Regions from separate parts of the Microbacterium sp. ER1 genome, predicted to be linked through region 1. Evidence: predicted binding sites of a transcription regulator. Region 1 holds the regulator's gene; the other holds the start of a gene.

Evidence for each region. Region 1 encodes LexA, which represses DNA repair genes until DNA is damaged. Its sites were predicted from a motif close to TCGAACANNTGTTCGA; they were not measured.
Region 2: recA (recombinase RecA) is a predicted target of LexA. The motif match lies at 2,222-2,237, and genes of this name have one in related genera.

What each region holds. Positions count from the first base shown of each region.
Region 1 is NZ_QCXO01000122.1:35,051-38,457, forward strand. It holds gene BV453_RS03125 (histidinol-phosphate transaminase) at 1-213, opposite strand, end outside; gene BV453_RS03130 (LysM peptidoglycan-binding domain-containing protein) at 273-641, opposite strand; gene lexA (transcriptional repressor LexA) at 925-1,611, shown strand; gene metE (5-methyltetrahydropteroyltriglutamate--homocysteine S-methyltransferase) at 1,694-3,407, opposite strand, start outside.
Region 2 is NZ_QCXO01000138.1:446,975-450,381, forward strand. It holds gene miaB (tRNA (N6-isopentenyl adenosine(37)-C2)-methylthiotransferase MiaB) at 1-67, opposite strand, end outside; gene BV453_RS16795 (regulatory protein RecX) at 117-590, opposite strand; gene recA (recombinase RecA) at 980-2,026, opposite strand; gene BV453_RS15560 (DUF3046 domain-containing protein) at 2,288-2,512, opposite strand; gene BV453_RS15565 (helix-turn-helix domain-containing protein) at 2,531-2,839, opposite strand; gene BV453_RS15570 (CinA family protein) at 2,981-3,407, opposite strand, start outside.

The DNA.
Region 1 (3,407 bases):
CGTGAACTCGCGGTCCGGGTACCGGTTCACGTCTCGGATCGCCACGGCGATGTCATCGAGGATGTCGCTCGCGACCTCGTCGGGAACCGGATGCGTGTTCTCGTTGACGTTCAGCGCCACCGGCAGCGGGGCCTGCGGCGCTCCGTACGGGGTGAGTCCGCGCAGATCGTCGCGGAGCGGGAGATCGTTGAGGGAGAAGGTCACCCTTCCCATCTTAAGAGGAGCAGGGAGAGCCGAGCTCATCGTGACGATTCGGCCGGGAGGACTCGGCGTCAGTCGGTGTACCGCGCCGGCAGTGCGAGCTCCTGGCCGACCTGGAGCTCCCCGCCGCGCAGCAGGTTCATGCGGGTGATCTCACCGATGACATCCCGCGGGTCGGCCTCGGGAGCGATGCTGCTCGCGATCGACCAGAGGGTGTCGCCGGGCATGACCGTGACGGTCTCGACGGAGACGGCCGGCGCATCCGCGCCGGAGGCGGTCGCGCTGCCTCCGCTGAGGGCGGCGACGGCGATGCCCGCCGCGAGCGGGACCGACGCGAGCGCGAGCAGAGTGCGACGGCCGCGTGCCGTGATCCGCAGCCGGGTGGCCGGACGGGCCGATGCCGGGAGGGCGGTCGCGGTGCTGAGGCTGATGCTGCTCATGTCTGCTCCTTACTGTCCCGGCGCCGGAGCCCGGGGAGGTTGGCGTAGCTTTCGCATCCGCGCCTCGGCCGGGAGCCGTGGATGCGAAGCTACGTTCCGAAGATATCTTCGAGTTCGAACATCTGTCAAGCTGTCTTCGAAACCACGCTCCGCGAATCAGCCGACACGCTCGAACAGATCTTCCAGATCGGCGCTTTTCTCGGATACGGTTTCGATAAGGACACCCCACCACGGGCCACCGACATTCGAAGCGGCACGTCGGATCACGCAGTGAAGGAGCACCATGAGCGACACCTCAGCCCTCGAGTCCGAGGCGCCGCGCACCCGCCGTCGCAAGAGCCTCAGCCCGAAGCAGATGGCGATCCTCGAGGTCATCCAGGCCTCGATCGCGCAGAACGGCTATCCGCCGAGCATGCGCGAGATCGGCGACGCCGTCGGGCTCAAGTCGCTGTCCAGCGTCACCCACCAGCTCGGTCAGCTCGAGCTCAGCGGCTACCTGCGTCGCGACCCGGGCAAGACACGTGCCATGGAGGTCCTCATCGACCTTCCCGGCACGGGCGCGGAGAACCCGGCGGACGTGGCGACCCCCGTGGGCGATGCCGCCCTGGTCCCGCTGGTGGGGCGTATCGCGGCGGGCGTGCCGATCACGGCGGACCAGCAGGTCGAGGAGATCTTCCCGCTCCCCCGGCAGCTCGTCGGCAAGGGCGACCTGTTCATGCTCAAGGTCTCCGGGGAGTCGATGATCGACGCCGCCATCTGCGACGGCGACTGGGTCGTCGTGCGCTCGCAGAACACGGCGGAGAACGGCGAGATCGTGGCTGCCATGCTCGACGGCGAGGCCACCGTCAAGGTGCTCCGTCGTCGCGACGGCCACACGTGGCTGCTTCCCCGCAACTCTGCCTTCGAGCCGATCCTGGGCGACGAGGCGGTCGTGCTCGGCAAGGTCGTCGCGGTCATGCGCGCCGTCTGAGTCCCCGCATCGTCGGTGAGACGAGAACGAAGGCCCTCCCGGGCGCACCGGGAGGGCCTTCGTGTGTCCGGGGACGACCGCGTCAGGCGGTGACCACCACGTCCTCGCGCACGCGCCGCGTGGCCTCGACGATGTTCCGCAGCGACGCCGTGGTCTCGGCGTATCCGCGGGTCTTCAGACCGCAGTCCGGGTTCACCCAGAGCTGACGGAGGGGGATCTCCTCCACCGCACGCCGCAGCAGGGACTCGACCTCCTCCACGGTGGGCACGCGCGGCGAGTGGATGTCGTACACGCCGGGGCCGATGCCGTGGTCGAAGCCCACCTCGGCGATGTCCGCGACGACCTCCATGCGGCTCCGGGCCGCCTCGATGGACGTGACGTCCGCGTCGAGCGCACGGATCGCGTCGATCACGACGCCGAACTCCGAGTAACAGAGGTGGGTGTGCACCTGGGTCGCCGCCGCAGCGCCGCCCGTGGCCAGACGGAACGAGGCGACGGACCAGTCGAGGTACGCCGGCTGGTCGGCCTGCTTCAGCGGGAGCAGCTCCCGGAGCGCCGGCTCGTCGACCTGGATCACCTGGATGCCCGCGGCCTCCAGATCGGCGATCTCGTCGCGGAGCGCGAGCGCCACCTGGTTCGCCGTCTCCCCCAGCGGCTGGTCGTCGCGGACGAAGGACCACGCGAGGATCGTGACGGGGCCCGTGAGCATCCCCTTCATGTGCTTCGCCGTGAGCGACTGCGCGTACGCCGACCAGCCGACCGTGATGGGCGCAGGACGCGAGACGTCTCCCCAGAGGATCGATGGGCGCGTGGCTCGCGAGCCGTACGACTGCACCCATCCGTGCTGCGTGACCGCGAAGCCGTCGAGGTTCTCCGCGAAATACTGCACCATGTCGTTGCGCTCCGGCTCACCGTGCACGAGGACGTCGAGACCGAGGTCCTCCTGCAGGGAGACGACTGCGGCGACCTCACGGCGCAGGAACTCCTCGTAGTCGTCCTCGGGGATCTCGCCGCGGAGGAACTGGGCCCGGGCGCGGCGGATGTCGCCGGTCTGCGGGAAGGAGCCGATCGTCGTCAGGGGCAGCGCCGGCAGGCCGAGGGCGTTCTGCGCCTCCTCCCGCTCCTGGTACGGGGCACGGGCGAAGTCGGCGTCGCTCAGCGCACGGGAACGCACCGCACCGTCGCGCACACCGGGAGCGGTCAGGCGGTCCTGCAGCGCAGCGGTCGCGGCGTCCAGCTCGGCCCCGATCGCCGTGCGGCCTTCGGACAGGCCGCGGGCGAGGGTCACGACCTGCTGCACCTTCTGATCCGCGAACGCGAGCCAGGAGACGAGGCGCTCGTCGAGCGCCGTCTCGTCCTCCACGTCGTGCGGCACGTGCAGCAGCGAGGTCGAGGTCGATGCCGCCACCGGGGCCCCGAGCGCACGGAGCGCCTCCAGAGAGTCGAACGCCGCGGAGAGGTCGCCACGCCAGATGTTGTGACCGTCGATCACACCGCCGACGAGGGTCTTGCCCTCGAGACCCGGCACCGCGTCGGGCACGGTGCCGCGCACGAGATCCACGGCGATGGCCTCGACGGGGGCGGCGGCCACGGTCGCGAACGTCGCGCCGAGGCTCGCGTACGGGGCCGCGACGAGGATCGAGGGCCGCTCTTCGGCGTTCCCGAGCACCGCGAGCGCGCGCTCCGCGGCGGACGCGAGCTGCGCGGTCGTCGCCGGCAGCGACTCGCTCACGAGGGCGGGCTCGTCGAGCTGCACCCACTCGGCGCCCGCGGCGCGCAGACGGGCGAGCAGATCG
Region 2 (3,407 bases), on a different contig from region 1:
GCCCGTCGTCGTCGACGGCCGCCGACGATGCGCTGATGATCGTCGGTTCACTGCGGGGGATAGTCATGATGCTCCCATTGTACGAGCGTCACCGAGAGCCGATCGTGTTCGAACCGTCAGTCCGAATCCACGAACCGGACGCCGGAGACGCCCCCGCCGAACGAGGCTTCCCGCAGCGCCGTCTTCGCCGCGTTCATGGCGACCGATCCCCCGTACCCGCGGCGCGACAGCTGCCCGACCAACCGGCGGAGCGCCGCGTCGGAGTCGAGGCGTCCCATCGAACGCGCTTTGGTCCGGGCGAACTCCAGTGCCCGCTCCGCGTCGTCGTCGGGCAGCTCATCGAGCGCGGCGTCGATGACCTCACGAGGAATGCCCCGCTGCGCGAGCGCTCGAGACAGCGCGACCCGCCCCTGGCCCTTGCGTTCGACGCCGGACGTGACGAGGAGTTCGGCGAGCACGGCGTCGTCGAGGTATCCGCGACGCACGAAGTCGTCGATCACGTCTTCGACGGCGTCCGTCGCAAGCCCGTGCCCTTTCAACACCAGCCGGGCCTCGGAGATGGACAGCGACCGCGTGCGGAGCTTCCGCACCAACGACTCCTCCGCCGTCGCTCGGATCTCCGCCGTCGAGGGGCCGTTCTCCGTGCTCTCGCCCCCTCCGGGCGATCGGGACGTATCGCCGACGGCGCGCAATGTGGTGGTCTTCCCGCCCCGGGAAGCAGCCCGCGCCGCGGCACCCCGGGCGGGGTGCCGCGCGCTGGGAGAACCGTCGTCGACCGACGGGGACCCTGCCGACGCGGGCTCGTGCCACGTCGACCGCCAGAGTCCCGCCGCGTCCGCGGGCGGCCCCGACCGCGCAGGCGGTGCGGACGACGACTCGTCTGCACCGCCACCGGCCGGATGCTCCGCACGCGTGGGTCCGCCGAAGAGAGGGATGATGGGGGCGATCCGCTCGGAATCGCCCCCACGCTGGTCACTCATCAGGCCGGGCGACGCTCGGCCAGCTCATCAGCACCCGGAGCCGCGGCCGGGCCGCCGATACCGAGCTTCTGCTTGATCTGACTCTCGATCGCCAAGGCGATGTCGGCGTTGTTGAGCAGGAACGTGCGCGCGTTCTCCTTGCCCTGGCCCAGCTGATCGCCGTCGTAGGTGTACCACGATCCCGACTTCTTGACGATGCCGTGCTCGACTCCGAAGTCGATCAGGCTGCCCTCGCGGGAGATGCCGACGCCGTAGAGGATGTCGAACTCCGCCTGCTTGAAGGGCGGGGCCATCTTGTTCTTGACGATCTTGACGCGGGTGCGGTTTCCCACGGCGTCCGTGCCGTCCTTGAGCGTCTCGATGCGGCGGATGTCCATACGCACGGAGGCGTAGAACTTCAGCGCCTTACCACCGGCAGTGGTCTCCGGGGAGCCGAAGAACACGCCGATCTTCTCGCGCAGCTGGTTGATGAAGATCATCGTCGTGTTCGTCTGGTTCAGACCACCGGTGAGCTTCCGCAGCGCCTGCGACATGAGGCGGGCCTGGAGACCCACGTGGGAGTCTCCCATCTCGCCCTCGATCTCCGCACGCGGCACCAGGGCCGCCACCGAGTCGACGACGATGAGGTCGATGGCACCGGAGCGCACGAGCATGTCGGCGATCTCGAGAGCCTGCTCACCCGTGTCGGGCTGCGAGACGAGAAGGGCGTCGATGTCGACGCCGAGCTTCGCGGCGTAGTCGGGGTCGAGCGCATGCTCCGCGTCGATGAATGCCGCGATACCGCCGGCCCGCTGGGCGTTGGCGATGGCGTGCAGCGTCAGCGTCGTCTTACCCGAGGACTCCGGGCCGTAGATCTCGACGATGCGGCCACGCGGCAGACCTCCCACGCCGAGGGCGACGTCGAGGGCGATGGAGCCGGTGGGGATGACGGCCACAGGGGCACGCTCATCGCTGCCCAGCCGCATGACCGAGCCCTTTCCGAACTGGCGGTCGATCTGGGCGAGGGCGGTCTCGAGGGACTTCTCGCGGTCGGCGGGTGATGGCATGGTGTGCTCCTTCTGCGCGTGTGCTGCCGCCTGTAGGCTGTCGCGGCTCTTCCGGCGGAAGGAACTCTCCGACAAGGCGTATGGCTTTTCAGCCTGGACCTCACGGTACGGTGGGCCTCCGACATTGCGTCGAAGGAACCGCGGATCGTGGGGATCAGAACCGTCTGACCACTTGTGCAGAAGACTACGCCCGGTTCGAACACATTTTCGACAACACGCCGGTTCGGCGTGTCGGACTTCCGCACACCCGGGAAGCCGCCGTCACCGGCCGCGCGGCTCCAGACGCCCTACGCCGTGGCGACGGGATTCCGGGACATCCATGTCGGCGCAGAGCGCGAGCCAGATGTTGCGCGGTGGTACCCCGGCTTCGAGAGCCTCGAGCGCCGTTCGTCCCCCCATGCCCGAGAGTACGAGGTCATTCACCAGCGAAGAGGCTCGGGCATGGAACTCGGCGTCGACGGCGCGCAGGAACTCACTGCGTCGCATCAGGGTGATCTCCGAGTGTCAGCGGAGCGAGAGCTCGGGCTCCACGGACGCGACCAGGTCGTCCGGAACGACGTCCGGGAAGACCTGGATGCCTTCGAGAACCGAGATGCGGTCCCCGACCTCGCGCATGATCGTGGAGATGGGGACGTCGAGCGCCTCCGCCACCGAGGCGAGGATCTCGCTCGAGGCCTCCTTCTGTCCGCGCTCGACCTCGCTGAGGTAACCGAGAGCGACAGATGCCTTGCTCGCGACCTGCCGGAGCGTCCGCCCCTTCTGCAGACGGAAGTCCCTCAGCACGTCGCCGATCTCCTGTCGTACAAGAATCATCGGAACCTCCTCCGCAGTTCGTGAATCGAGGTCTCCCTCGAAGAGACGGCCAGTCTAGTCCTCCTGGCTTGCACAGAATCTACCCTTGCACTCTGTGGTTTAAATGTGAGCACATCCGTATCAACATGACGCGGGGGGTCGCTATTCCCGCAGCGCAGCGGCCAGCGCATCGAGGACCGCCGCGACCGTCTGTGCTCGCACAGCGTCGCGGTCCCCCTCGAAGCGGAACGGCCGGGTCAGACTCACCGTCGGGGTGACCACGCCGACGTGGACGGTGCCCACGGGCTGCCCATCCGGAGACTCCGGGCCCGCGATCCCCGTGGTGGACACCCCGACATCGGAGGGGAGACCGTCCACCCCGACGGCCTCGCGCACTCCGGCAGCCATCTGCCGCGCGACCTCCGGGTGCACCGGCCCATATTGCTCCAGCAGGTCGGTGTCGACGCCGAGCAGCGTGTGCTTGACGGGGGTGGCGTAGGCGACGACGCCGCCGAGGAGCACGGCGGAGGCGCCGGGAACCGCGACGAGCGCCGCGCACACCGCACCGCCGGTGAGCGACTCCGCGACA